Regions from separate parts of the Pseudoduganella aquatica genome, predicted to be linked through region 2. Evidence: predicted binding sites of a transcription regulator. Region 2 holds the regulator's gene; the other holds the start of a gene.
What was found. Region 2 encodes NrdR, which represses ribonucleotide reductase genes. Its sites were predicted from a motif close to CACNANATNTNGTG; they were not measured.

Region 1: a site for NrdR is predicted at 6,622-6,635, ahead of KT882_RS27755 (ribonucleoside-diphosphate reductase subunit alpha). Genes of this name have one in related genera too.

Annotation. Positions count from the first base shown of each region.
Region 1 covers NZ_CP086370.1:6,218,147-6,232,533, forward strand. The annotation lists gene KT882_RS27730 (LysR substrate-binding domain-containing protein) at 1-801, opposite strand, end outside; gene KT882_RS27735 (RidA family protein) at 920-1,204, shown strand; gene KT882_RS27740 (hypothetical protein) at 1,201-1,449, opposite strand; gene KT882_RS27745 (hypothetical protein) at 1,654-2,184, opposite strand; gene KT882_RS27750 (ribonucleotide-diphosphate reductase subunit beta) at 2,440-3,540, opposite strand; gene KT882_RS27755 (ribonucleoside-diphosphate reductase subunit alpha) at 3,600-6,524, opposite strand; gene KT882_RS27760 (sigma-54-dependent transcriptional regulator) at 6,911-8,437, opposite strand; gene KT882_RS27765 (sensor histidine kinase) at 8,481-10,193, opposite strand; gene KT882_RS27770 (PP0621 family protein) at 10,195-10,518, opposite strand; gene KT882_RS27775 (cytochrome C assembly family protein) at 10,515-11,318, opposite strand; gene KT882_RS27780 (ABC transporter ATP-binding protein) at 11,474-12,265, opposite strand; gene KT882_RS27785 (ABC transporter permease) at 12,265-13,095, opposite strand; gene KT882_RS27790 (ABC transporter substrate-binding protein) at 13,105-14,085, opposite strand; gene ffh (signal recognition particle protein) at 14,259-14,387, shown strand, end outside.
Region 2 covers NZ_CP086370.1:5,180,802-5,195,188, forward strand. The annotation lists gene KT882_RS23145 (pilus assembly protein) at 1-210, opposite strand, end outside; gene KT882_RS23150 (pilus assembly PilX family protein) at 273-905, opposite strand; gene KT882_RS23155 (PilW family protein) at 905-1,885, opposite strand; gene pilV (type IV pilus modification protein PilV) at 1,882-2,436, opposite strand; gene KT882_RS23165 (DUF4351 domain-containing protein) at 2,581-3,291, shown strand; gene nrdR (transcriptional regulator NrdR) at 3,298-3,759, opposite strand; gene glyA (serine hydroxymethyltransferase) at 3,837-5,081, opposite strand; ZMP/ZTP riboswitch at 5,172-5,291, opposite strand; gene KT882_RS23180 (SDR family oxidoreductase) at 5,377-6,123, shown strand; gene ybgC (tol-pal system-associated acyl-CoA thioesterase) at 6,198-6,653, shown strand; gene tolQ (protein TolQ) at 6,658-7,347, shown strand; gene KT882_RS23195 (ExbD/TolR family protein) at 7,363-7,803, shown strand; gene tolA (cell envelope integrity protein TolA) at 7,807-8,757, shown strand; gene tolB (Tol-Pal system beta propeller repeat protein TolB) at 8,766-10,040, shown strand; gene pal (peptidoglycan-associated lipoprotein Pal) at 10,078-10,605, shown strand; gene ybgF (tol-pal system protein YbgF) at 10,693-11,463, shown strand; tRNA gene KT882_RS23220 (tRNA-Lys) at 11,541-11,616, shown strand; tRNA gene KT882_RS23225 (tRNA-Lys) at 11,646-11,721, shown strand; gene KT882_RS23230 (hypothetical protein) at 12,063-12,758, shown strand; gene KT882_RS23235 (hypothetical protein) at 12,768-13,316, shown strand; gene KT882_RS23240 (substrate-binding periplasmic protein) at 13,475-14,260, shown strand; gene KT882_RS23245 (alpha/beta fold hydrolase) at 14,370-14,387, shown strand, end outside.

The sequences.
Region 1 (14,387 bases), 1.0 Mb from region 2:
GCGGAAGCTGGCGAGCGACAAGTCGAACGGCTGCACCAGCACGCCCGCAGCCAGTTCCTCCTCCACCAAAGTCAGGCTAAGCAGGCCGATGCCCTGGCCCGCGATGGCCGCTTGCACGGCGTGCAGTTCCTCGCTGAAGGACACGCCGGTGTCGGCGTCGATGCCGGCCGCGCCGGCGGCGGCCAGCCACTGGCGCCACTCGACCGCGCGCTCGTCGCCGCGCACCGCCTCGCCCCACTCGAAGTGGATCAGCGTGGCGCGGCGCAGCTCGCGCATGCTGCGGATGTTGAGCAGCGGACTGCACACGGGCGCGAAGCGGTCCTCGAACAAGTGCTCGACCAGCAGGCCGGGATAGAGGCCGCTGCCGTAGCGGATGGCGGCGTCGGCATCGGCGTCGAGGTCGACCAGCTCGTTGGACGCGTCCAGGCGCAGGGTCCAGTCGGGGTAGGCATCGCGGAAGGAGCCGGCGCGGGTGGCCAGGCGGCGCGCCATGAAGGCGACGGTGGAGGACAGGCGCGCCACCTGCGCACCCTGCGCGCGCACCAGCTGCTCGATGGCGCGCTCGATGCTGTCGAAGCCGTCGCGCAAGGTGGGGAAAAGCTGGCGGCCGGCGGCGGTGAGGGTGACGCGGCGCGGGCCGCGCTCGAACAGCTCGACGCCGATGGCCTGCTCGAGGTGCTTGATCTGGTGGCTGACGGCGGTGGGCGTGACGTTCAGCTCCTCGGCCGCGTCCTTGAAGCTGAGGCGGCGCGCGGCCGCTTCGAACACGCGCAGCGCGCCGATGGCGGGCAGTTTTCTCATCGTGGCTATGGATTAGTTTTGCTCACCTATATGGTGAGGAATGATCGTTTGCCGCCATGGAGCGGCGTACACATAATGTGCTTCAGTTCATTTTAACTCAGTCATTGAAGGAGATGCCATGCAGCTGGAACAGATCCATACCACGCCCGATCCCTACGCGCCCTACCTGCTGTCGCAGGCGTTCCGCAACCTGGAGCGGGTGCTGGTGGCGGGCGGGTCGAGCTTGCGGCGCGTCATCGAGGTGACCATCTACCTGACCTCGATGCGGCACTTCGGCAAGATCGTCGCGCTGCGCCGCCAGTGGTTCGCGCCGCCCTACCCGGCCGACACCATCGTGGAAGTGGCGGCGCTGTACGCGCCGGAGGCGATGATAGAGATCGAAGCCATCGCCGCCGCCGGCTAGTTCAGCGCGGCGGGGATGAAGCCTTCATCGCCCAGCGCGGGCATGCTGGCGGAGAGGTCGGCCGACTTGGCGGTCTTCAACTTCATGACGGCCAGCAGCACGGTGTGCTCGTCCGCCGCAATCAGGCCGCGCTCGCGCGACACGGCCAGCGCCGGGACGAGGATTTTTTCCTGGAGGTAGCCGTAGTCGGAGGCGGTCGAGCTTGCGTACTTAATTAGTAGCGCATAGGTCAGCAGACGGACCACGCGGCCATGCTGTGCAGCTCGCGCATGAAGCGCTCGCTGAGCGGGCTGCCCGGCTCGACGGTCCGCTCTATATATTGCATGGTCTCTTCTATATTGGAGATCTCACACAGCGTGCCACTGTCCTGCGTACGGCCTTCGACGGCCGACTCCACGTAGTCCGCCAGCGTGGTGTGGTTGCCTTCGATACGGAACTCCGGCGTGGAATCACTCGTCCAGCATCATGTCCTCCTGCCTACGGCGCTTGGGAATGCGTTGTTCAGGCCGCAGCGAAGCTTGGTGATGAACGTGCTCAACAAGGGCAAGCGTGGTTTGCAGAGCGTCGCTCATGGTACGGGCAGCGGCGGCCATTGCCTCAACCGGGGATTGCGCCACGGGCCGCTGCTCCAGCGCCCGCCGCAGCCGGATGGCCTGGGTCCAGTTTCGCTCGCCGTTCAGCCGCACCCAGACGTCGCGCCATGCGTTGCGGCCGTGGCCTGCTACCATGAGGGTGAACTGCCGTGGCGAGACCGGCATGCCTTGATAGAGCAGCTCGTCGCCCATCACCTCGGCGACGTAGCTTTGCTCGCCGTGACGCATCCGGATCAAGCTGCCGGAGGGTAAGAACAACTGCTTCCATTGATAGCCGCACACCGGCTCTGCGGCTGCGCGCTGCGCGGCGATCCAGTGCTTGATGGCCAGCCTGAGCGCCTCGGATACGCTCAGCGTACTGCCGGAAGTGCGCAGGTAGTCGCGCAATTCGATGTGCGCCGCAGGTGGTATGCCTGCGAAATCCCTCTGCCTATCCATACTAATTCCCCTGTCTAATCTTGCCTCGTTTCGCCTATTCCTGTCTATTTGACAGCGGCGAAAAGAAAAAGTTCGTTTTAGGCGCAATTAGGCAGAATTAGGCACACAAATTCGACATGTTAGGCAGAGGGGGCTGCGCGGGCTCACCGCGCCCCCATGAAAAAACCCGGCGCGCGGCCGGGTTTCGGGTGGAGCAGAAACGGATCAGTCCCAGTTCAGGGCGCCGCCGGTCTGGTATTCGGTGACGCGGGTCTCGAAGAAGTTGCGTTCCTTCTTCATATCGATCATCTCGCTCATCCATGGGAATGGATTCTCAGGCTGGTCGAACAGCGTTTCCAGGCCGATCTGGGTAGCACGGCGGTTGGCGATGAAGCGCAGGTAGCCCTTGAACATGGCCGCGTTCAGGCCCAGCACGCCGCGCGGCATGGTGTCTTCCGCGTAAGCGTATTCCAGCTCCACGGCCTTCAGGAACAGGCCCTTGATCTCTTCCTTGAAGGCAGGCGTCCACAGCAGCGGATTTTCCATCTTGATGGTGTTGATCAGGTCGATGCCGAAATTGCAATGCATGGACTCGTCGCGCAGGATGTACTGGTATTGCTCGGCGGCGCCCATCATCTTGTTCTGGCGGCCCAGCGCCAGGATCTGGGTGAAGCCGACGTAGAAGAACAGGCCTTCCATCAGGCAGGCGAACACGATCAGCGATTTCAGCAGCTTCTGGTCGTTTTCCACGGTGCCGGTGGTGAAAGCCGGGTCGGTCAGCGTGTTGATGAACGGAATCAGGAACTCGTCCTTGTCGCGGATCGACTTCACTTCATTGTAGGCGTTGAAGATTTCCTGCTCGTCCAGGCCCAGCGACTCCACGATGTACTGGTAGGCGTGGGTGTGGATGGCTTCCTCGAAGGCCTGGCGCAGCAGGTACTGGCGGCATTCCGGCGCCGTGATGTGGCGGTAGGTGCCCAGCACGATGTTGTTGGCGGCCAGCGAGTCGGCGGTGACGAAGAAGCCCAGGTTGCGTTTCACCAGGCGGCGCTCGTCTTCGGTCAGGCCGTTCGGGTTCTTCCACAGCTCGATGTCGCGCTGCATGTTCACTTCCTGCGGCATCCAGTGGTTGGCGCAGCCGGCCAGGTATTTGTCCCAGGCCCATTTGTACTTGAACGGCACCAGCTGGTTGACGTCGGTCTGGCCGTTGATGACGCGCTTGTCGTCGGCGTTCACGCGGCGGGCGATCTGCTCGGCAGTGCCTTCGGCGTTGAGTGGTGCGTGGGGTTGCGCGGCAGGCGCAGTGTCTTCGTCCCAGGACAGCATGATATTTCCTTCTTGAATTGGCAAACGGACCGCGCACGCGGCGCGGTCCTCCTATTGTATTACTGGCAGGCTTCGCATTCCTCGAAACCGTCGTCTCCCGGACGCAGGTAGCAGGCGGCGCCGTCTTCCTCGGCGGCGGCAGGAGCCGCCGCGACCGGGGCCGCAGCCGCCAAGGCGCTGGCAGAGGCGCCGCCGTCCACGGCCACCGCGTTCAGCGCGCCGGTCTTGGAGGTCGATTTCTCCATGTGGGTCGCAGCGATGGTGCGCAGGTAGTAGGTGGTCTTCAGGCCGCGCAGCCAGGCCAGCTTGTAGGTCTCGTCCAGCTTCTTGCCCGACGCGCCGGCCATGTAGATGTTCAGCGACTGGGCCTGGTCGATCCACTTCTGGCGGCGGGAAGCCGCTTCCACCAGCCAGCTCGGCGAGACTTCAAACGCGGTGGCGTAGATGTCGCGCAGGTCTTGCGGCACGCGGTCGATCTTCACCAGCGAGCCGTCGAAGTATTTCAGGTCGGCGATCATGACCTCGTCCCACAGGCCGCGCGCCTTCAGGTCGCGCACCAGGTAGGAGTTGATCTCGGTGAACTCGCCCGACAGGTTGGACTTCACGTACAGGTTCTGGAAGGTCGGTTCGATGCAGGCCGACACGCCGATAATGTTCGAAATGGTGGCGGTAGGAGCGATCGCCACGCAGTTCGAGTTGCGCATGCCGAACTTGGCGATGCGCTCGCGCACCGGGGTCCAGTCCATGGCGGCCGAGCGGTCCTGCTCCAGGTAGCCGGCGCCGCGCTCTTCGGCCAGCAGCGCGATCGAGTCCTGCGGCAGGATGCCGCGGTCCCACAGCGAGCCCTTGTAGGACTCGTAGTGGCCGCGCTCTTCGGCCAGCTCGGTCGAGGCCAGGTAGGCGTAGTAGCACACCGCTTCCATCGAGGTGTCGGCGAAGCTCACGCATTCCTGCGACGAGAACGGCACGCGCATCATGTGCAGGCAGTCCTGGAAGCCCATCACGCCCAGGCCGACCGGACGGTGGCGCATATTGGCGTTGCGGGCCTTGTCGACCGCGTAGTAGTTGATGTCGATCACGTTGTCCAGCATGCGCATGGCGGTGCGGATGGTCTTCTGCAGCTTCACGTGGTCCAGCTTGCCCTCTTTCATATGGGCCGGCAGGTTGACGGAGCCGAGGTTGCAGACGGCGATCTCGTCCGGGCCGGTGTTCAGCGTGATCTCGGTGCACAGGTTGGACGAGTGCACCACGCCCACGTGCGACTGCGGCGAGCGGATGTTGCACGGGTCCTTGAAGGTGATCCAGGGGTGGCCGGTTTCAAACAGCATGGACAGCATCTTGCGCCACAGGTCCAGCGCGGCGATCTTCTTGAACACGCGCATTTCGCCGGCGGCGGCCTTGGCTTCGTAGCCCAGGTAGGCCTGCTCGAAGGCCTTGCCCACTTTGTCGTGCAGGTCCGGCGCTTCGGACGGCGAGAACAGCGTCCACTCGCCCTTTTCCATCACGCGCTTCATGAACATGTCCGGAATCCAGTTGGCGGTGTTCATGTCGTGGGTGCGGCGGCGGTCGTCGCCGGTGTTCTTGCGCAGGTCGAGGAATTCCTCGATGTCCATGTGCCAGGTTTCCAGGTAGGCGCACACCGCGCCCTTGCGCTTGCCGCCCTGGTTGACCGCCACGGCGGTGTCGTTCACCACTTTCAGGAAGGGCACCACGCCCTGCGATTTGCCGTTGGTGCCCTTGATGTGGGCGCCCAGCGCGCGCACCGGGGTCCAGTCGTTGCCCAGGCCGCCGGCGAACTTGGCCAGCAGCGCGTTTTCCTTGATCGCGTCGTAGATGCCTTCCAGGTCGTCCGACACGGTGGTCAGGTAGCACGACGACAGCTGCGAGCGCAAGGTGCCCGAGTTGAACAGGGTCGGGGTGGACGACATGAAGTCGAAGGTCGACAGCAGGTTGTAGAACTCGATGGCGCGCGCTTCGCGGTTCTCTTCGCGCAGCGCCAGGCCCATGGCCACGCGCATGTAGAAGGCCTGCGGCATCTCGATGCGCACGTCGCGCACGTGCAGGAAGTAGCGGTCGTACAGGGTCTGCAGGCCGATGTAGCCGAACTGCAGGTCGCGGTCGGCCACCAGGGCCTTGGCCAGCTTGGCCAGGTCGAACTTGGCCAGCTCGGGGTCCAGCAGCTCGTTTGCTATGCCCTTGGCGATGTATTGCGGGAAGTAGGTCAGGTATTCGGCGGCGGCCTTGGCCTGCGCCACTTCATGGCCGAACACTTCCTTGCGGATGGTGTGCAGCAGGATGCGGGCGGTGACCTGCGAGTAGGCCGGGTCTTTTTCCATCAGCGCGCGGGCGGCCAGGATGGCGGACTTGTGCAGTTCCTCGACCGGCACGCCGTCGTACAGGTTCTTCACGGTCTCGGCCAGGATGGCGTCCGAGTCGACGTGCTTTTCCAGGCCGGAGCAGGCGGCGGCGATCAGGTCGCGCACTTCCTGCATCACCAGCGGACGGCGGGCGCCGTTTTCGGTCACGCTCAGCTGCGGCTCGGCGGCGGCGGCGGCGCCCTGCGATTCCTTCTTCAGGCGGCGTTCCTCCATGTGCTTGGCGCGGTACAGCACGTAGGCGCGCGCCACGTCGTGCTGGCCCGAGCGCATCAGCGCCAGTTCCACCTGGTCCTGCACGTCTTCGATATGGAAGGTGCCGCCGGACGGCTGGCGGCGCACCAGCGCGCTCACCACGCCGTTGGTCAACTCCTCGACGATCTCACGCACACTGGCGGACGCGGCGCTCTGGCCGCCGTGCACGGCCAGGAAAGCCTTGGTCATGGCGACATTGATCTTGGACGGTTCGAACGCCACCACCGCGCCGTTGCGGCGGATGATGCGGTAATCGCCCAGGGCGCTGGCAGCCGTGGCCAGGCCGCTGACTGCGCCCGCCGATGCCGGCGCTTGTGGCGCCGGATTGTTGGTGATGTCTTGAGTTGATTGCATTGAAGCTCCCGGTTTAGCAGCGTGCTGCGCGCATGTTTTGTGAGAATAAAGTTCGTCGATTGCCCTAAAGCATCTTTGAACGATTGCCAAGTTTTTTTACTACATCTAGTGAACTGGTCAAATTGTGCCACTAATTGTAGTGAGCCCGTGGGGTCTAGACAAGGGGGAAATTTGGCTTTGGAGCACGAAATTTCTGTTGACTTTTAGGGACGCCCCGCCGTTCAGGCCGTAGCGGGTTAGCGGGCGCTCACCGACCACGCGGCGGCGCCTGGCACCAGCCGCGCCCGCCCCGGGCGCCGCGCCTGCGGCACTGGCGTAAACGCAACATTGCCGCTTCATCCAGACCCGTCCGGGCTGGCAAAAACCCGGCGGGCCAGCATTATAGTCTAAAGCCCGTCCGGCTCCTGGATGTTCAATTTTTGCATCTGGTAGCGCAGCTGGCGGAAGCTGATGCCCAGCAGGCTGGCGGCCTGGGTGCGGTTGTACTGGGTCTGCGCCAGCGCGCGCATGATGATGTCGCGCTCGACCTGGGCCAGGTAGTCCGGCAGATTGCTCGGCAGCGCATCCGGCGCCAGCGCGCCCGGGGCGTAGGCCGGCGCCGCGGCCGGCAGCGGCTGGTAGCCCGACGGCGCGGACGCCGCCGTCCCCGGCGCGCCCTCCTCGCGGCGCAGCTCGGCCGGCGGCGGCACATAGCCGGGCGGCATGTCGCCGGCGCGCCCGCCCTTGAGGGCCAGGTCGCGCACCTCGATCACGCCGTCGTTGGCAAAGGCCAGCGCGCGCTCGAGGATATTCTCCAGCTCGCGCACATTGCCCGGGAAGGCATAGCCGCGCAGCGCCTCCAGCACGCCCGGCCCCAGCACCACGCGCTGCTCGAAGGTGCCCAGCCGCGCCAGGATGGCGTCGGTCAGCACGCCCAGGTCGTCCGGGCGCTCGCGCAGCGGCGGCAGGCTCAGCTCGATCACATTGAGCCGGTAGAACAAATCCTGCCGGAACGCGCCGCGCTCGACCAGCTGCTCCAGGTTCTTGTGGGTGGCGCTGATGATGCGCACGTCCACCGGCTCCTCGGCCGTGGCGCCTATCTTGCGCACGCGCCGCTCCTGGATGGCGCGCAGCAGCTTGACCTGCATGGCCAGCGGCAGGTCGGCCACCTCGTCCAGCATCAGCGTGCCGCCGTTGGCGGCCTGGAAAAAGCCGTCGCGCTCGTCGGCCGCGCCGGTGAACGCGCCCTTGCGGTAGCCGAAGAACTCGGCCTCCATCAGCGCCTCGGGGATGGCGCCGCAGTTGACGGCGATAAACGGCTGGCCCGCGCGCGAGCTTTGCGCGTGGATCTCGCGCGCCGCCAGCTCCTTGCCGCTGCCGGACTCGCCGTTGATGGCGATCGGCGCCATCGAGCGCGCCAGCCGCGCGATCTGCGCGCGCAGCGCCTGGATCACGGCCGAATCGCCCTTGAGCCGGCTGGCCGGCGGCTGGCCGGCCGCGCCCGGCCCCGCGCCCTCGCCCGTCCCGGCCGCGCCGGCCGGCGCGTTCAGCCGCAGCGCCGACTGCACCATCACGCGCAGCTGGTCCAGCGCCACCGGCTTGCTGATGTAGTCGAAGGCGCCCGCCTTCAGCGCCACCACCGCGTTGTCGGCGCTGCCGTAGGCGGTCACCACGGCGATCGGCGTGTTGCGGCAGCTGGCCGACACCTCGCGCACCAGCTCCAGCCCCAGACCGTCGGGCAGGCGCATATCGGTCAGCACCAGGGCGTAGCCGGCGCCGCCGCCGGCCTGCGCCAGGTAGCCGCGCGCCTGCGCCAGGTTTTCCGCGCTGTCCACGTCCAGCCCCATCTTGAGCAGCGTGATTTCCAGCAGCTCGCGCAGGTCGGCTTCATCGTCGACGACCAGCACGCGCGGGGAACTGCGGGGTGCACTCATGGTGTCCTTCTTATATAGTGTGGTGGTGGCGGTCCGGGCCGGCTCAGGCGCCCGGGCGCGCAAACGTGATCACGAAACGGCCGCTGGACTTGCGGCTGCCGTCGGCCTGCGCCGCCGTGTCGAAGCGGTATTCGTAGTCCAGCATGGCTTCGTTATTCAAGCACAATTCGCGCGCCAGATACAGGCCCAGGCCGGTGCCCTTGCTGGACGTGGTGTAGAAGGGCTCGAACAGGTGCAGCCGCACCTCGGGCGTGATGCCGGGGCCGTCGTCCTGCACGTGCAGCTCCAGGCCCGGGCTGCGGCCCTTGCCGCCCACCACGAACAGGCGGATGCTGGCCGGCCCGCCGCTGGCGTAGCGCACCGCGTTGTTGAGCAGGTTCAGCAGCACCTCGCGCAGGTGCAGCGCGTCGAAGCGCACCTGGCCGCCCTCGCCGGCCCCGCCCGCGCGCGCCGCCAGCGCCTCCACGTCCAGCTGCACGATGCCGGGCGCCAGCGCGTGCGTGTCCTGGAACTCGGCCGCCAGCTCGGCCAGGAAGCCGGCCAGCGCCAGCGGCTCGCTGTGCGGCTGCGCCTTGCGCGACAGCTGCAGGATGTCCTCCACCATGCGGTTCACGCGCGCCACATTGTCGCCCACGATCTTGAGCAGGCGCGTGTGCACCGGCCCGTCCAGGTCTTCGCTCAGCAGCGCCGTGGCGTGGCCGATGGCCGACAACGGGTTGCGCACCTCGTGCGCGATGCTGGCCGTGAGCCGCCCCATCGAGGCCAGCTTCAGGTCCTGGGCCTGGTTCTCGATGGCCGTCACGTCCTGCAGGAAGATCACGCTGCGCTCCACGCCCAGGCCCTCGGTCTCGACCGGCGCGAAGCGCACCTTCAAATGCGCCGCCAGGTCGCGCCGCGCGCTCCAGGCCGCCGTCACCTCCTGCAGCGCCGGGTCGGTGTAGGGCTTGATGGTCAGGAAGGCCGTGGCCAGCGCCGGGTCGGCCAGCCAGTCGCGGTAGGCGCGCGCCAGCGGCGCCAGCGCCGGCAGCGCGTCCAGCGGGAAGGCGCTGTCGCCGGCCAGGCCCAGCATCTGCTGCGCGGCCGGATTGCCGGCGTACACCTGGCCGTCCGTGCCCAGCACCACGATGCCGTCGCTCATATGCGCCATCACCAGCCGGTTGACCGACTGCTGCACGCCGATCTCCACGCCGCGCCGCGCCGCCAGCTCCTCCTGCCCGATCAGCTTGGCGGCCATGCGGTTCACCACCAGCACCGCCGCCAGCAGGGCCGCGCCGAACAGGCCGGCCTGCAGCAAGGTGCTGTCGGCGTCGAGCACGGCGATCTGCCACAGCGCCGCGCCCAGCATGAACAGCGCCACCAGCGAGGCGGCAAACAGCGCCAGCACCAGCGGCGCCAGGATGGCCAGGCCGGCCAGCGGGAACAGGTAGAGGATGGCCAGGCCGCTGCGCGCGCCGCCGGCCCCCAGGTAGAGCAGCGAGATCAGCGCCAGGTCGCAGGCGATCTGCAGCAGCAGCTGGCCCAGGAAGCGGCGCCGCAGCTTGGCCGTGAGCACGGCGAAGCCCAGCGCCAGCGCCAGGTAGGCGGCGCAGGCCTGGGCATAGAAATACGGCGCCTGGCCGCGCAGGCCGCGGCTGTCCACGCTCAGGTAGGCCAGCAGCACCAGCGCGATCACCACGCGGGTGGCGTTCAGGGTTTGCAGCGAGCGCCAGAAGGTGTCGCGCGAGGCCGCCGTCAGCGCTTGCAGGCGCGCCGTCACGTCAGGACGCCGGCTGCTCGGCGTGCGCCTGGCTGCAGAAGTCGCGCCCGCCGCGCCGCACCGCTTCCGAGGCCGGGAAGAAGATGCCGCAGTGCGCGCAGCTGAGCATGGTTTCCGCCTCGGCCACCGCGCGCGCGCGCGCCTGGGCCTGGGGCGAGGCGCCCTGGCGGGCGCGCGCCTCGGCTTCGGCCAGCTCGGCGGCGCGGCGCGCGGCCTCGCGCGCGTCGGCCTGCGGCTGCTGGGCGCGCGCGGCCGCGCGCAGCTTGCTGCGGATCGCCGCCACCACCAGGAATATCAGCGCCAGCCAGAACAGAATACGTGTCATGCCAATCCTCGATGCAAAACCACTTCCAGTACGAAACGGCTGCCGACATAGGCCAGCAGCAGGGTGGCGAAACCCGCCAGGGTGAAACTGAGCGCCGTCTTGCCGCGCCAGCCGCGGAAGTGGCGCCCGGCCAGCAGCGCCGCGAACAGCAGCCAGGACAGCAAGGTGAACACCGACTTGTGGTCCCACTTGAGCGCCTTGCCGAACAGCTCCTCGGAAAACACGATGCCCGACAGCACGGTCAGGCTGAGCAGCACGAAGCCGAAGCCTATCATGCGGAACAGCAGTTTTTCCATGGTCAGCAGGGCCGGCAGCTGGTCCAGCGCGGCCGACAGGAAGCCGCTGCGCTCGCCGCGCGTGTGCAGGCGCGACTCCTGCAGCGCCATCAGCACCGCGTGGAAGGCGGCGATGGTCAAGGTGGCGTAGGCCAGCGTGGCGATGGCGATATGCCAGCCCAGCATGCGCGCGTTGCCGTCCAGCGCCACCAGCGCGCCGGGGAACACGGCCTGCAGCGCCGCCGCCAGCGCCGCGTTGGGCATGACGATGCGGCGCAGGCCGTCGAGCGCGAAGTTGCGGTTTTCCAGCCAGTAGGCGCCCACCGAAATCCACAGCGCGGCCGACAGCATGGCGGCAAAGCCGATGCGCAGCGAGCCCGGCGCGGCCACCGCCAGCCACAGGCTGGCGCCGTGCAGCAGCCAGGCCGCCGCCGTGACGGCCGAAATCAGCCCGGCCCGGCGCGGCGGCAGGACGGCACACACAATATAGAGCAGCGCGGCTGCGATCAAAAAATAAGTCTGCATGGGGGATAAGTTTACACTATGCCGCGCCGGCGGGCGGGCCGGCAGGTTGGCGGGTTACGCGCTGTGCGCTAACCCGCCCTACGATCCGCGCCACCGATGGCGACCCCGTAGGGCGGGTTAGCGGCGGAGCCGCGTAACCCGCCGCAGCGCCGCCACTAATCCACCGCCGCCATGCGCAGCTCGTCGTGGTGGTGGCGCTGCTGCTCCTCCATCACCAGCTGGCCCAGCTCGCGCTTGAGCGCGTTGAACTCCGGCGCGGCCGGGTCGCGCCCGCGCGGCAGCTCGACCAGCAGGTCGCGCTTGACGGTGCCGGGCCGGTAGGTCATGACCACGATGCGGTCCGCCATATAGATGGCCTCCTCGATGCTGTGCGTGACGAAAATAATCGTCTTCTTCAGCTCGGACCAGATGCGCAGCAGCTCGTCCTGCAGATTGCGCCGCGTGAGCGCGTCCAGCGCGCCGAAGGGCTCGTCCATCAGCATGATGGGCGAATCGAGCGCCAGCACGCGCGCGATCGCCACCCGCTGCCGCATGCCGCCCGACAAATCCTTGGGAAAGCGGTTGCGGAAGTCGCTCAGCGACAGCATGGCCAGCAGGCGCGCCACCGTGGCCTCGATCTCGGCCTTGGGCTGGCCCTTGATCTGCAGGCCGAAGGCGATATTGTCGGCCACCGTCATCCACGGAAACAGCGCGTACTCCTGGAACACCATGCCGCGCTCCGGCCCCGGCGCCTCCACCTGCTGGCCGCCGGCCACGATGCGGCCGCTGGTGGGCGGCGCGAAGCCGGCCACCGCGTTCAGCAGCGTCGACTTGCCGCAGCCGGACGGCCCCAGCAGGCAGACGAACTGGCCCTGCGGAATGTCCAGGTTGATGTCCTGCAGCGCCACCACGTCGCGCTCGGCGGTCTTGAAGACCTTGCCCACCTGCTCGATTACGATATGTGCCATCAGTGCTCCAGTCCCCGGTGCCAGCGCAGCAGGTAATTGTTGAGGCGGTTCATGCCGACGTCGATGGCCAGGCCCAGCAGGCCGATGCTGATCATGCCGGCGATAATCTTATCGGACCAAAAATACTCGCGCGCCTCCAGGATGCGGAAGCCCAGGCCGTTGTTGACCGCGATCATCTCCGACACGATCACCACGATGAAGGCGGTGCCGATGCCGATGCGCACGCCCGACAGGATATACGGCACGGCGGCCGGCAGCATCACCCGCACAAACATGGTGGTGCCGGACGCGCCCAGGTTGCGCGCCGCCCGGATATAGATGCTGTCGACCTGGCGCACGCCGGCGATGGTGTTCATCAGCACCGGGAAGAAGGCGCCCAGCGCGATCAGGAACACGGCCGGCGGATTGCCCAGCCCGAACCACAGGATGGACAGCGGGATGTAGGCGATGGGCGGTATCGGCCGCAGCAGCTGCACCAGGGGATTGAGCCAGGCGTAGACGCGCGCGCTGGCCCCCATCGACAGCCCCAGCGGCAGGGCCAGCCCGGCGCCGATGACGAAGCCCACCACCACCCGGTACATGCTGCCCATGGCGTCGTGTATCAGCTCGCCCGAAAAGGCCCACGCCAGCCAGCTGCCCTGGTCCGCCGCGTAGGGCTGCAGCGGCAGCAGGTAGGCGATCCACTTCTCCACCACCGCCAGCGGCGAGGGCAGCACCTGCGGGTTCACCCAGCCCAGCACCGCCACCGCCTGCCACACGGCGATCACCACCGCCGGCACGACCAGGCCCACGCCCACCTCGCGCCACGCGGTCTTGAAAGAGAGCCCCATAGCGCCTCCTTATTTGACGTTCAGGCTTTTCTTGGCCGCGTCCAGCAGGTCGGTCTTGACCCAGTCCCTGGCCACCGGCGGCTTGGCCATCTTGCCCACGCCGGTTTTCACCATCACGTCGGTGGTGGTCTGGATATGCTCGGGCGTGATGTCATAGGAATACGGCGAATTGCTGATCGCGTCCTGGAAGTCGTCGCTGGTGATCTGGCCCTTGAACACCACCTCGCGCACGTATTTCTCCGCCACGGCCGGCTGGTCGATAAAGGTCTTGGTGGCCTCGACGAAGCAGCGCATGAACTTCTCGGCCAGCGGCCGCTTCTCTTTATAGAACTTCTCCGTCATCACCATGGTGCGGATGGGTTCGCCGATCGGCGTGTCGTAGGGCTTGATGATCTCGTTGCCGAAGCCCTTGTTGAGCGCCTGCGAGGACTGCGGCTCGGACTGCATCATGGCGTCGATATTCTTGCCCAGCAGGGCCTGGTTCAGATCGGCGTAGGCCAGGAACACCAGCTGCACGTCCTTGCCCGGCTGGTCGGACACGGTCAGGCCGGCCTGCTGCAGCTCGGCCAGCAGCAGTACCTCCTGGATGCCGCCGCGCGTCACGCCCACCTTCTTGCCCTTCAGGTCCTTGACCGTCTTGAGCTTCAGGTCGGCCCGTCCCACCAGGCGCGCGCCGCCCTTGGCGAAGCCGGCCACCACCACGATGGGCGCGCCGCCGGCCCGGCCGGAAATGGCCGCCTCGGACGCCGTGGTGCCCACGTCCAGCTCGCCGGCGATAATGGCCTGCATCACGTCCAGGCCCTTGGCGAACATATGCTCCTCGACCTTGATGCCGCACTTGGGCGCAATCTCTTTTATATAGGAGACGGCGCCGTAATGCGCAAACTTCAGGTTCCCCAGCCGCACGATTTCCGGCCCCTGCGCCTGCGCCTGGACCGAACCGGAAAACACCACCGCCGCCAACACACTGCCGATCAGTTTCAGTTTCATGCCGTCTCCTCTATTTAAAGGTGTGCGTCCATCATACCAAGCGTTCGTGTGCTTCAAGCAAGAATATAAAAAAATCAGTGCCGCCGCGCCATGCGCCGCGGCCCCCGGCGGCCGCGGCGCCGGCGCCGCCATAAGGTAGAATGGCGGTTTCGTCGCATTCACGTAGGCACAACATGCTAGACAATCTGACTCAGCGCCTTGCCAAGGTCGTCAAGACCATGCGCGGCGAGGCGCGCCTGACCGAAGCCAACACCGCCGAGATGCTGCGCGAAGTGCGCATGGCGCTGCTCGAGGCCGACGTC
Region 2 (14,387 bases):
GCGCGTGAACACCCCGCTCCAGCTGCCGGGCCGCGCGCCTGCCTGGAACACCGCCATACCGGAAGGCGTGGACGCCACCGCTGCGGCGCCGCGCAGCAAGTCCGGATGCGGCACGCAACTGGCGCCCAGCGGCTCGGTGCTCAGCTCCACCAGCGGCTGCACAGCGGCAGCTTGCGCGGCGGCCAGCACTGCAGCCAATACTGTGCACACTGCACGCGCCATTCGCCGGCTGGCGCCGAGCCAACGCGCACAGCGGTCCGTCCATGGCAGTTTCATGGCGTCCCTCCCTCGTCTGCTTTGCGATAGCTTCCTTGCAGCACGGCCTCGGTGGATTCGCGCGCACCAAAACCGATGGCGGTGACGCGGTACAGGTACTGCGTGCTTCCGGCATCTGCGCCAGGCGGGTGGTAAGGCATGCGCTCGATGATGTAGCGCGGGCGCCGGAATGGCAGCAGACCTTGGCCAGTCTCCATCAGCGCGCCGGTGAACCGTCCAAACGGCACGGAGCGCGAGGCGGCGCCGTCGTCGCCGATGTCGACGCTCTCCCACACCGGCACATCGCCATCCGCAGGCGCGCACAGTCCAAGCCCGGGGTTGTCGGCGCCCATGCCGCAGCCTTGCACAAAGCCCAGGCCGCTGCCCGGAGCCAGCAGCGCGGCACGCGCCGGCGTGCTGGCGGCGCCGCCGTTAATCTCCTTTTCCGCGTCGGCCAGCGCATCCTCCGCTGCTTGCAATGCCACGTAGCGGTCGCGTTCGGCCCGCGCCGCCTTCTCGCCCAGCATGGCCATGCGGGCGGCGGATGCGCCCAGCAGCAGCACGGCAATCAGCATCAGCAACGTGAGGAGCAGAGCAATCCCTTGCTCCGCGAGCATGGGGACCGCGCTGATTTGCCGGATGGCGGCCATCACCCGCCCCCGGCGTTACGCAGCGCGATCGATGTTTCGAACACGCGCCGAACGCGCTGGCGTTCGCCATCGGGCAGCAACTGCTCATCTATGTGCACGCCACGGTCGCCATCGGCCATGCTGCCGGTGTACGCGCCGCCGAGCAGGTCGTACTTCAGCGGCACGGCGCCAACGCGGGAGTAAGCATCGCCATGCAGCAACAAGGCCGCTTTGATGCTGGCCACACGCTTCCACCACGTTTTACGGTTGAAGTCCTGTGCGCGTGCAGCGGCGGTAGCGCCCTCCAGCACCAGATCTCCATCCATTAAGTTGATGGCGCTCGCGCTCAGGTAGCGGTTGGGAATGCCGTCCGCCGGCGTGTCGGTGTCGATTCCGTATAGCACCTGGAAACTGTCCACGCCGCGGACGATGGCGTCGGCGCCCCAACTGTGCGCGCTTTTATATTTGCACCGCAGTTCGGCGACACCGTCGCTACCCTTCGCAACGTAGAAAATACTCCAGCCGCGCTGCGCTTCGCTGCCCGCCGCCGCAATGCCAAAGCCGGCGCAATTCAGCACGGAGCCGTCCGCCTCGGGCGAGCCGGAGCCGGCATAGCGCAAGGCCAGCACATCGCTGCCATTCACGGTTGCGGGCAGCGGATCCTCAATGCCGTTGCTGTTGCGGGAAATACTGGCGTCATCCAGTCCGCTGATGTTGGCGCTGCTTTCCGGCGTGGTTGCCGGCGGCACGCTAGCATCATCCCAGTTCACAAACGCGGCTTGCCGCACGGACTGGCTGATGATGGACAGCGCGTAGCGGCCGCTGTCATTGAGCCGGGCGCTTTCAGTGTGAAACGCATAATTGGCGCTGGCATTCACCAGCAGCGCGCTGGCCACCAACGTCACCAGCGAGCCCACCGCGATCGCGATCACCATCTCAACCAGGCCGAGACCGCGCTCGCGGCTGCGGCCTGCATCACCATTGCAGACGGCCTTTTTCATGGCGCCACTCCCGCCAGCACCAGCGCCACACCGGGCGCATAATCGCCGTCCACATCGCTGGCCGCCGTACCGTCCGGATTCTTGCCGCGCCAGCCAACCTTGACGACTACCGGCGCCGCAGGGCCGCCCGCGCAGGGCCAACGCAGCCGGCCACTGCTCCACATGCCCGTGTCTCGGCAGATGCGCACCCGGCCGCCGGGCAGTTGCAAAGCGATTTGCCGCTTCAAATCATACATATCCGCCTGCGCCATGGCGGCGCTGTCGCACGGTCCGGCCCAGCACTGGCGGCCGGGCGCGGCGGGAACCGGCTCGGCATGCGCGTCATAGTCCAGAGAGAGATAGGCGGTGGCGATCTGGCCCGGATTGGCGCGCAAGCGTTCGGCCATGGCGAAGGCCATTTGCGCTGCATTGCTCAGCAATTGCGATTCGTAGCGCACACGCAGCGCCACCAGCTGCATGCCGGCGGCTCCCAGCACGCCGACGGCCAGCACCACCACCGCCACCAGCACTTCGATCAGCGCGAAGCCGTGAATCCGCCGTTGCGATGCCATACGCCACCTCCGCACAAGCCGCTTGAGAGACACCCTGATTGCAAGTTAGCAGCCCATGCGCAAGCCGCTTTGACGCAGATCAAAGCTCATATAACTCAGCCTTAAAATCCCACTAGCGATTGCCTATCGTCATTGCAAGCAGGAATGAAGTGTGCCAGCGCCAACCTTCGGCAGCGGCCTTGCGCCAGATCGAAACGCGTCAGCACACCGAGGGCTAGACTGCTGTTCGGCTGCACGCTGGAATTGAGGTTCCGCACCACTAAACTACAGGATCTTGCCGAGCATACCGGCGCATTGTTGGAGCATCACACCCCCTTCGCCTTGCTTACCGCCGCTCATCTGCTGACTCAGGAAACGCATGGACTGCCCGAGCAACGGCTTGCTGCAAAATGGAAGCTGACACGATTGCTGCTGGCGCGTGACTGGGACCATCAACGTATCGTAAACTTATTCCACGTCATCGACTGGATCATGCTCCTGCCCACCGAGCTGGAAGCCCAGCTCTGGCAGGACATGGCCCAAATTCAAGGGAGACCCACCATGGAAAATTACATTCCGCGCGGCGCCAGAATCGTGATGCGGCGCGAGTTGGCTGAGGCGAAGGTCAAAGCTGCGCTAGAAGGAAGGCAAGAAGGGATGCTGCAAGGGAGGCAGGAAGGAAGGCAGGAAGGAAGGCAGGAGGGAATACAGCAAGGCCAAGCCGCCCTGCTCGCCCTGCAGCTAAGCCAGCGTTTCGGCACCCTGCCAGACGACATCACCTCCATGCTGTCCACAGCCAGCCTGAGCCAGCTGCAAGACTGGGCCAAAGCGGTCATCGACGCGCCCACGCTGGACCAGATCTTCGCCCGCCATTGAGGCGAACTAGGTTTTCGGCGCCTGACCGACTTCTTCGATGGCGTCCTGGAACTCGGCGAGGTCCTCGAAATTCTTGTAGACGGAAGCGAAGCGGATGTAGGCCACCTTGTCCAGCCGCTTCAGCTCCTGCATCACCAGCTCGCCGATATAGTGCGTATCGACTTCGCGCTTGCCGCTGGTGAGCAGTTTTTCTTCGATCGCCTGCACCGCCATGTCCAGCGAGGCAGCCGCCACGGGCCGCTTGCGCAAGGCCAGCGTCAGGGAGCCGCGCAACTTGGCCGCAGCGTACTCCGTGCGGCTGCCGTTCTTTTTGACCACGAACGGCATCACGAGTTCAATGCGCTCGTATGTCGTGAAGCGCTTGTCGCACTTGCCGCAGCGGCGGCGGCGGCGGATCGCGTCCCCCTCCTCCGACACGCGGGTGTCAAGGACGTGGATTTCTTCATGCTGACAGAACGGACATTTCATCTGGCGCCGGGCTTTCGAATATTAAAAGAGCGCCGGACCAACACGGTCACGGCGCCCTGATGTTACCAAGACAATGTTTAAGCGTAAACCGGATGCGCGTCAGCCAGCACCTTCACGGCCGCTTTCACGCGCTCGATGGTGGCGGCGTCATGCGGATTGTCCAGCACGTCGGCGATCAGGTTGCCCACTTGTTCCGCTTCGGCTTCCTTGAAACCGCGGGTGGTCATGGCCGGCGAACCCAGGCGGATGCCCGAGGTCACGAACGGTTTCTGCGGGTCGTTCGGGATGCCGTTCTTGTTGCAGGTGATGTGCGCCTGGCCCAGGATGGCTTCCGCTTCCTTGCCGGTCAGGTTCTTGGCGCGCAGGTCGACCAGGAACACGTGCGACTCGGTGCCGCCCGACACGATGCGCAGGCCGCGCTTGATCAGCGTCTTGGCCAGCACGTCGGCGTTCTTCACCACTTGCTGCTGGTATTCCTTGAACGCTGGCTGCAGCGCTTCCTGGAAGGCCACGGCCTTGCCGGCGATCACGTGCATCAGCGGGCCGCCCTGGATGCCTGGGAAGATGGCCGAGTTGATGATCTTCTCGTGCTCGGCCTTCATCAGGATGATGCCGCCGCGCGGGCCGCGCAGCGATTTGTGCGTGGTCGAGGTGACGAAGTCGGCGTGCGGCACAGGGTTAGGGTACAGGCCGGCGGCGATCAGGCCGGCGTAGTGGGCCATGTCCACCATGAAGTAGGCGCCCACGGCTTTCGCCACGGCGGCGAAACGCTCGAAGTCGATTTTCTTGGAGAAGGCGGACGCGCCGGCGATGATCAGCTTGGGCTTGTGTTCCTTGGCCAGCGCTTCCATGGCGGCGTAGTCGATGTCCTCTTCCGGCGTCAGGCCGTAGGAAACCACATTGAACCATTTGCCGGACATATTCAGCGCCATGCCGTGGGTCAGGTGGCCGCCTTCTGCCAGCGACATGCCCATGATGGTGTCGCCCGGCTTCAGCACGGCGAAGAACACGCCCTGGTTGGCTTGCGAGCCCGAGTTCGGCTGCACGTTGGCCGCTTCCGCGCCGAACAGTTTCTTCACGCGGTCGATCGCCAGCTGCTCGACCACGTCCACGTATTCGCAGCCGCCGTAGTAGCGCTTGCCCGGGTAGCCTTCGGCGTATTTATTGGTCAGCTGGGAGCCCTGGGCTTCCATCACCGCTGGCGAAGTGTAGTTCTCCGAAGCGATCAGCTCGATATGGTCGTGCTGGCGGGTGTTTTCCTTCTGGATCGCGGCGAACAGGTCTGGATCGACGGAGGACAGGGTGTGATCTTTTGCAAACATGAAAAAACTCCAAGTGAGAGAGTAAATCTGGCAGGTGGATCGAATGAGGAACGCCAATAAGCGAGGAGCAGCCTCTTCGTGCTTTCCATCGGTGGCTGCCCAGGCGAACGGCTGTTGATTTGAAATCTCACGTTCCCCGGTGGATGCCCACCTTTCGCCGATAGATCGCGCAAGCGCAGACCCGGCTTTTCGCCAGTCACGTGAGACGTAATGGAAGCCAGATTGTACTATCAACTCAGGCAATTACGCTACACTTGCCCTACTCCACCATGTCATCTATTAGTAAGGAAGCAATATGATCGTCTTCATCACCGGCGCCAGCGCCGGTTTCGGCGCCGCCATGGCCCGCGTGTTCACCGCCAACGGCCACAAAGCCATCATCGCCGCCCGCCGCATCGACCGCCTGCAGGCCCTGGCTGCCGAACTGGGAGACCAAGTCCTGCCTATCGCGCTGGACGTGACCGACAAGGCCGCCATCCGCGCCGCGCTGGACGGCCTGCCGGCCGCATGGCGCCAGATCGACGTGCTGGTCAACAATGCAGGCCTGGCCCTGGGCGTCAAGCCGGCCCACGAATCCTCGCTGGACGACTGGGAAACCATGATAGACACCAATTGCAAAGGCCTGGTCACCATGACCCACGCCGTGCTGCCCGCCATGGTGGCGCGCGGCGCCGGCACGATTATCAACATCGGCTCCACCGCCGGCGCCTATCCTTATCCGGGCGGCAATGTGTACGGCGCCACCAAGGCCTTCGTCGAGCAGTTCACCCTCAACCTGCGCGCCGACCTGGTGGGCACCGGCGTGCGCGCCACCAATCTGGCGCCCGGCCTGTGCGGCGGCACCGAGTTCTCCAATGTGCGCATGAAGGGCGACGACGCGGCCGCCGCCAAGGTCTACGAGGGCACGGTGCCGCTGGCGCCGCAGGACATCGCCAACACCGCCTACTGGATCGCCACGCTGCCGCCGCACATGAATGTGAACCAGATTGAACTGATGCCGACTTGTCAGGGTTTCTCCCCTTTCACGATCAAACGGGGATAAAATCCATCTTTTCGCCGAAAAAAACGTAAGCGAGTGTTACAAGAGGGCCAAACTCGCTTGCAAAATCGCGTAGAATGTTGCCCAATCTCATTAGTAGTCAGAACAACATGCCTTCAGAGTTTACCTGGAATGTCCGTGTCTATTACGAAGACACCGATGCCGGCGGCATTGTCTATTACGCAAATTACCTCAAATTCTTCGAACGCGCGCGGACCGAATGGCTGCGCGCCATCGGCGTTGACCAGCACGCCCTGCTGCAGCAGCACGACGCCATGTTCGTCGTGAAAAGCGTCGCTGCCGAGTATCATGCGCCAGCTAAACTCGACGATGTACTAAAATTAACCTTAAGTATCGAAAAACTGGGCCGCGCCTCGCTGCAATTTGTGCAGCAAGCCTGGAACGGCGATCAGTTGCTTAACACGGCGCGCGTGAAAGTTGGTTGCGTCGATTCCGCGCTGCGCCCGCGCGCGGTGCCCGATGTGGTAGCGGCACGCATGCGCGGCGCCGTGTCATCCCCAAACTCAGACTGAAACAATGAACGTCACTCAAGACCTCTCCTTCATCGCCCTGATTTCCAACGCGCACCTGATCGTTCAGCTGATCATGGCGCTGCTGCTCGGCATTTCCCTCACCAGCTGGACCTATATCTTCCGCAAGATGTTCGCCGTGCGCGCCGCGCGCCGCCAGACCATCGACTTCGAGAAAACCTTCTGGGCCGGCGGCAACCTGCACGCGCTGCACCAGAGCGCCGGCAGCAACCGTGAACAGAGCGGCGCGCTGGCGCGCATCTTCGAAGCGGGCATGGGCGAATTCATCAAGGGCAAGGCCGCGCACGCGGCCAGCCGCGAGCTGGACGCCGGCGCCGTGCTGGACGGCGCCCGCCGCGCCATGCGCGCCGCCTTCCAGCGCGAAATGGACGCGCTCGAATCGCACCTGGCCTTCCTGGCCTCGGTCGGCTCGGTCTCGCCCTACATCGGCCTGCTGGGCACCGTCTGGGGCATCATGAACGCCTTCCGCGGCCTGGCCAATGTGCAGCAAGCCACGCTGGCCGCCGTCGCGCCCGGTATTGCCGAAGCGCTGATCGCCACCGCCATCGGCCTGTTCGCCGCCATCCCCGCCGTGGTCGCCTACAACCGCTTCTCGCACGATATCGACCGCCTGGCCATCCGCTTCGAGAGCTTCGTGGAAGAGTTCTCCAACATCCTGCAGCGCCAGTCGCGCTAACCGGGGAGCATAACCATGGCATCTTCCTTCTCCAGCGGCATGCGCGGCAGCCGAGGCGGCCGCAAGCTGAAGTCCGAAATCAACGTCGTACCTTACATCGACGTGATGCTGGTGCTGCTCATTATTTTCATGGTCATGCCCTCGTCCAACAACCCGTCGCAGGTGGACCTGCCGCAGGCCGAGCGCTCCACCCGCCCGCCGGACGACTATATCCAGATCATTATCAAGCCCAACGGCGCGCTGTCGATCGGCGTGCAGGGCAAGAACGCGGACGCGCCGGAGACCGAGCCCAACCGCGACGCCCTGGTGCGCAAGCTGCGCAAGCTGCATGAGGCGCACCCTGAGTATCCGGTGATGATCGCCGGCGACAAGGAAAGCAAGTACGACGACGTGATCCAGCTGATTTCGGAATCGAAAAAGATGGGCATCAGCCGCGTTGGCCTGGCCACGAAGTAAAGTATGACGATGAAACACGCCACCGCAGGCGGCCCGTACCGGGTGCCGAAACGCGACGACCGCTGGAGCTCGATCGGCCTGGCCGCTGCCATGCACGCGGGCCTGCTGTTCTTCCTGTGGGTGGGCGTGGCATGGCAGAACAACGAGCCGGTGGCGGTGGAAGCGGAAGTGTGGGACATGAGCACCCAGACCGCCGCCCCGCCGGCGCCGCAGCCGCCGGAAGCGAAACCTGAGCCCGAGCCGGAACCGGAGCCCGCGCCCACGCCGCCGCCCAAGGTGGTAGCGCCACCAGTGGAAGCGCCGCCGCCGGCCGTCGACCCCGAGATTGCGCTGCAAAAGCGCAAGGCCAAGGAAAAGGCCGAGAAGGAACGCGTTGAAGAAGAGAAGGCAAAAAAAGTAGCCGAACAAAAGGCCAAGGAACTCGAACAGAAGAAGCTCGACGAGAAGAAGAAACTCGACGAGAAGAAAAAGCTGGAAGAGCAGAAACTGGCCGAGGAAAAGGCCAAGCTGGATCAGGCCAAGGAAGACAAGAAAGCCGCCGAAAAGGCAGCCAAGGCCAAAGCGGAAGCAGAGCAGAAAAAGCTGGATAAACAGCGTGCGGCGGAAATGGCGCGCATCACGGGCGCCGTTGGCGCAGGCACCACCGGCACGGCCGCGAAAGCGACCGCGCCGCGCCTGGACAGCGGCTACGTGGCAGCCATTACCGCCAAGATCAAGAGCAACATCGCGTATGCCGGCAGCGACGTCGCCGGCAACCCGCGCGCCGAGTTCAAGATCGAGCAACTGCCAACTGGGGAAATTATTTCGGTCCGGAAGATCAAGAGTAGCGGCATTCCCGCCTACGACCTGGCGGTGGAAGCAGCCATCGCCAAGTCCTCGCCTTTGCCGAAGAAGAAAGACGGCACGGTCGAACGCGAGATTACCGCAGGATTCAACATGAAAGATTTGCCTTGAGAACCAATATGAAAAAAATGACTAGCCTGACCAATGCACTCGCCGCCGCCAGCCTGCTGGCCAGCCTGAACGCCTACGCGCAGCTGAAGGTGGAAATCTCCGGTGTCGGCAGCAACCAGATCCCGGTCGCCGTGGCCGCCTTTGCCGACGAAGGCGTGGCGCCTGCCCAGGTGTCGGCCGTCATCAAGGCCGACCTGGAACGCAGCGGCATGTTCAAGATCATCGACGCCGGCGTGATCAACAACCCGAACGACGTCGACTACAGCCAATGGAAATCGCGCGGCGCCAACGCCATCGTGGTCGGCACCGTCAGCAAGCTGGCCAACGGCGGCTTCGACGTGCGCTACAAGCTGCACGACACCATCAAGGCCACCAAGCTGTCACAGATGGACCAGACCACCTCGGTCAACGAAGTGCGCCTGTCGGCCCACAAGATCGCCGACGACGTCTACGAAAAACTGACCGGCGTGCGCGGCGCCTTCGCCACCCGCGTCGCCTACGTCACCCAGCAGGGCCGCCAGTACCGCCTGGTGGTGGCGGACTCGGACGGCGAGAACGAACTGCCGGCGCTGATCTCGAACGAGCCCATCATTTCGCCGTCCTGGTCGCCGGACGGCAACAAGGTGGCCTACGTCTCCTTCGAGCAGAAAAAACCCGTGGTCTACGTGCAGAACCTGGTGACGCGCGCGCGCACCGTGGTGGCCAATGAAAAAGGCAGCAACTCGGCGCCGTCGTGGTCGCCGGACGGCAGCAAGGTGGCCGTGGCCCTGTCCAAGACCGGCAACACCCAGATCTTCATCGCCAACGCCGACGGCAGCGGCATCCGCCGCATCTCGAACAGCTCCGGCATCGACACCGAGCCGCAGTTCTCGGCCGACGGCCAGTACATCTACTTCACCAGCGACCGCAGCGGCGGCCCGCAGATCTACCGCATGAGCGCCAACGGCGGCGAAGCCAAGCGCGTCACCTTCAGCGGCAGCTACAACATCAGCCCGCGTATTTCCTCGGACGGAAACACGCTGGCTTACATCTCCCGGCGCGACGGCGGCAACTTCCAGCTCTTTGTACTGGATCTCGCCTCCGGCCAGGAACAACGCCTGTCCGACACCACCAGCGACGAATCGCCTAGCTTCGCCCCGAACGGCAAGTACCTGTTGTACGCGACCGTTTCGGGCGGCCGCAAATCGCTGGCTGTGGTGTCGGTCGACGGCCGCGTAAAGCAACGCTTGACGATTCAAGCGGGCAATATCAAGGAGCCCACCTGGGGTCCTTTCATGAAGTAAAAAGCAGTCCTTTCATCAACGACCAGGAGAACTAACCATGCGTAACGTTAAAAGCGTAGCCTTCATCCTCAGCACCGCAGCCCTGCTGTCGGCTTGCTCGACCCCAGTAAAAGTGGCAGAACCAGCACCAGTGGTGGAAAAGCCAGTTGAAGCGGCCAAGCCAGTTGCCGACACCCGCCCAGTTGCCCCAGTACAAACCGCTTCGATCGACCCGCTGGACGATCCTAAAGGCGTGCTGGCTCAGCGTTCCGTGTACTTCGACTTCGACAGCTACGTTGTGCGTGAAGACGGCAAGCCAGTGGTGCAGAATCACTCCGGCTACCTGACCAAGAACGCCAAGCGCTCGATCCTGATCCAAGGCAACACCGACGAACGCGGCGGCGCAGAATACAACCTGGCCCTGGGCCAGAAGCGCGCTGAAGCCGTCCGTAAAGCCATGACCGCCCTGGGCGTGCCAGAAGGCCAGATCGAAGCCGTATCGCTGGGCAAAGAAAAGCCAAAAGCCGAAGGCCACACGGAAGAAGCATGGGCGCAAAACCGCCGTGCCGATATCGTCTACAAGTAATTCTGTAGTCTTAGTATGGCAACACACGGGGCGGCGCGCAGTTTATACTGCGCCCTGCCCCGTTTCTATTTTGAAAGCGCAATGCACATGACGACACTGACCAAATTCCGCCTGCGTTCCGCCACCGCCGCCGCCCTGCTGGCCGCCGCCACCTTCCTGCCGCTGCACGCCAGCGCCGCCCTGTTCGACGACGACGAAGCCCGCAAAGCCATCCTCGACCTGCGCGCCAAGGTGGAAGCCATGCGCGCCGAGCTGAACGGCCGCATCGACTCCAAGGCCGACAAGTCCATCGCGCTGGACATCAACAACCAGCACGAGCAGACCATGAGCGAAATCGCCAAGTTGCGCGGCTCGCTGGAAGTGCTGGCCAACGAACTGGCCAACACGCAAAAGCGCCAGAAAGATTTCTACGTCGACCTCGACGCCCGCCTGCGCAAGCTCGAGCCGCGCCAGGTGACCATCGACGGCAAGACCGCCGCCGTGGACCCGGCCGAGCAAAAAGCCTACGACGCGGCCATGCTGCTGTTCAAGGCCGGCGACTTCAAGACCGCCACCGTGGCGCTGGCCGAATTCGTGCGCCAGTACCCGGAATCGGGCTACGCGGCCAACGCGCAGTACTACCTGGGCACCACCTACTACGCGCAGAAGGACTGCAAGGCCGCCATCCTGGCGCAGCAAGTGGTGGTGAAAGCCTACCCGGACAGCCCGCGCGCGCCGGAAGCCATGCTCAACATCGCCAGCTGCCAGACCGAGCTGAAAGCGGTCGCCAACGCCAAGAAGACGCTGACCGAGCTGCTGAGCAAGTACCCGGACAGCGAGTCCGCCGCCACGGCCCGCGAACGCCTGAAAGCCAAATAAGCGGCCTGCGGCGACAGTTGATGCTCAAGAGCATTTGACAGGACGGCGGGACACCCCTATAATCTTGCTTCTTTCGGGGGTCGTTAGCTCAGCTGGTAGAGCAGCGGACTTTTAATCCGTTGGTCGCAGGTTCGAATCCCGCACGGCCTACCACTCGAAAGAAGCTAAGGTTTCATTACCTTGGGTCGTTAGCTCAGCTGGTAGAGCAGCGGACTTTTAATCCGTTGGTCGCAGGTTCGAATCCCGCACGGCCTACCAAGAATAATCAAGGAAGCCCACGAATTTACGTTCGTGGGCTTTTTTGTTTCTGGTCGCTCTCTGGTCGCTTACGCTGCAACCTCTACCGCGTGACAGTATCGACAGAGGCCTGATACTGCGTTCTGCACTCTAACACGCCCGATAGGCAAATTCAGCTTCCATACGCCGCTATTTCGCTGCAGCATAAGCGAAAGCTCCCCCCGCAGACCTAAGCACTGCGGCCAGTTCATCAGAGGCCTTCCAGTGCAGAACTACCAGCATCAAACAATCTTGCGCCGAATCAAATCCCGTGGTTCCCGGACCCAGTACGCTCATCAAACACCATCGACAGGGAGCCCAACATGCAGCGGTCCAACGAAGAAACATTCGAAAATACGATCAAGTCACTGGAAGCGACAGCAGCCAGCGCAGGGATGCACCTGGAAATTGACTCCGCTGCACGCAGCATTTACGCGCGCGAGATTAAGGCGATGTCGGACAACCTGCGCAGGCAAGTAGCCAGAGGCCAGTTGACTTGGGTACAAGCGGCAGAACAGGCCCAAAATACGAGGAACGTCGTCATGCAGCTAACCAGATCCCGCACCACTCCCGTCGCCCGGGCTTTCGCCGAGCACTACAAGGCAGAGGGTCGCGGACTAAACGCACTCGTCGCAAAAAAGACCACGCAGTTGTTTGGGGGAAATGCTGTCTTCTCAAATCTCTCGCCGGCAAAGCAGAGCCGCGTATTTGCGGAAATCGTGGCCTCCTCCGGGAGGTCTCAACCTTCCATCACCCGCAATATGATGCGCTTGTCATACCTGGGTCGTGGCGTCATTCTGCTGTCATTGGCAATATCGACATACAACGTGCTCACCGCTCGCAATAGAACTACCGCGATCAAGCGCGAACTGGCGACCACCACTGCGGGAATTGGCGGAAGTATCGCCGCTGGCGCCCTCGCGGGTTTGGCGTGCGGTCCTGGGGCGCCTGTATGTGTAACAATAGGTGCGTTTGTCGGAGGTGCTCTGGCAGCCTTCGGCGCTGGCTTCATATGGTAGAGCAAGCTCGTGAGACTACTTTCGAACTCGGAATTCGCAGCACGGCTGGTATCACACAACACGGATACCGCGCTGGCGTCTTCCGAACTGCTGGTTGACGGCAAACCCACCGGGGTGGTCGTCGACGGCGCCATACTGGAAGCAGCTGTCGATTGGCAAGACTGTCGAATCGCCTTCTTCACCGATGACATTCCGTTTGAAGACATGCTGCGAATTTATATGTTCGACGCCAATTTGGCGTTGCTCGATGCGGCTGTGCTTGGCGGTATGTATTCCACCGGCGCCTTTACTGACCTGCATCTCCAACCTCCAAATACGCTAGCGTTTCGCTTCTTCGCCGGCACCGTTTGGCGCGCGGTGCTGCTCGCCGAACGGGAATTTGCCCTTCCCTTCCTTTCCGACCCGCGTGGCGTGAGCCGAACGTTCAAATTCTTCCGGCACTTCCGGATTGAAGGCGAGCCGCTGCCCGAAAGTCTGCCTGGCGCGTCCGACAGCGCAGAAACGGCACGCAGGCAGCCTACCGCATCGGCATCGCACCGCGCTTCGCGAAAATCGTGAGCCTACACGGCTACGGTGAGATATAAGAGCACTTTCATCGAAGATTTACATCATTCATTACTTTCGGCGAAATAGTCTCTTGCACTCACGCAGCTAGTGCATTGCGAAATATCTCCGCAAAATGAGAGTCAACAAACAACCTGTTACCGGGATGAGTGATGACCAGCGTGCGTAACGTCCCCAGTGCTTCGATTTTCAAGTGCGCAGCGCTGTGCGGCTTATTGCTGCTCGCCGCCAGCGCCGCTCGCAGCGAACCACGGGTTTATATTGATCGTGTTGCGCCCCTCGCCTACAGCGTGAACGGCGTGCAGCAAGGTCTGCTCCATGACTTGATGTCCGAAATGGCGCGCCGCGCACAATACACTGGCGCGATTACGCCCATGCCCTTGCTGCGTCAGCGCTTCCTGATCAGCAGCCATGACGATGCGATAGGCACCATTTGGCGCATGGCGGACAATGAAGACAAATACCGGTGGTGGTGCAAGCTGTTCGAATTCAGCTTCGTCATGGTGGCGGCGCCGGGCAGCAGCGCCGACATTTCATCGATTGAGGCGGCCAAGGACTTGCGCGTGGGCGTTATCCTCGGCTCGCCTGCCGAGGATATGGCCCGCCGCAGCGGCTTCCGCAATATCCAAACCGCCAACAACGCTGCGGCCAACCTGGGCAAACTGGAACTGGGACGCATCGACATCTGGATCGCCGCGCCGCTGGTGCTCAAGGCCACGGAAGCGGAACTTGGCCGCTCACTGGCGACGCTGCGCATTGGCAAGCCAGTCGGGAAAATCGGGCTGTACCTGGCCAGCTCGCACAACTTCGACGCCCGGCAAGGAGAGAAATGGAAGGCGGCGTTTGGCTCCATGCAAAAAGACGGTAGCTACGCGCAAATCATGAAGAAATATCGCGTGCCCTTCGACGAAACCGAGCATCACGCAGCAAAGCGTTAGTCCTCAGCGTTAAATATTTCGGGCTTGCAGCAAACGGACCCGGCGTTGCGTCCTCTACCTGTACAATCCCCCGATTGCTTCCTATTGATTCAACGACCCCGAAAGCGCAATGGACATTCAAAAGAGG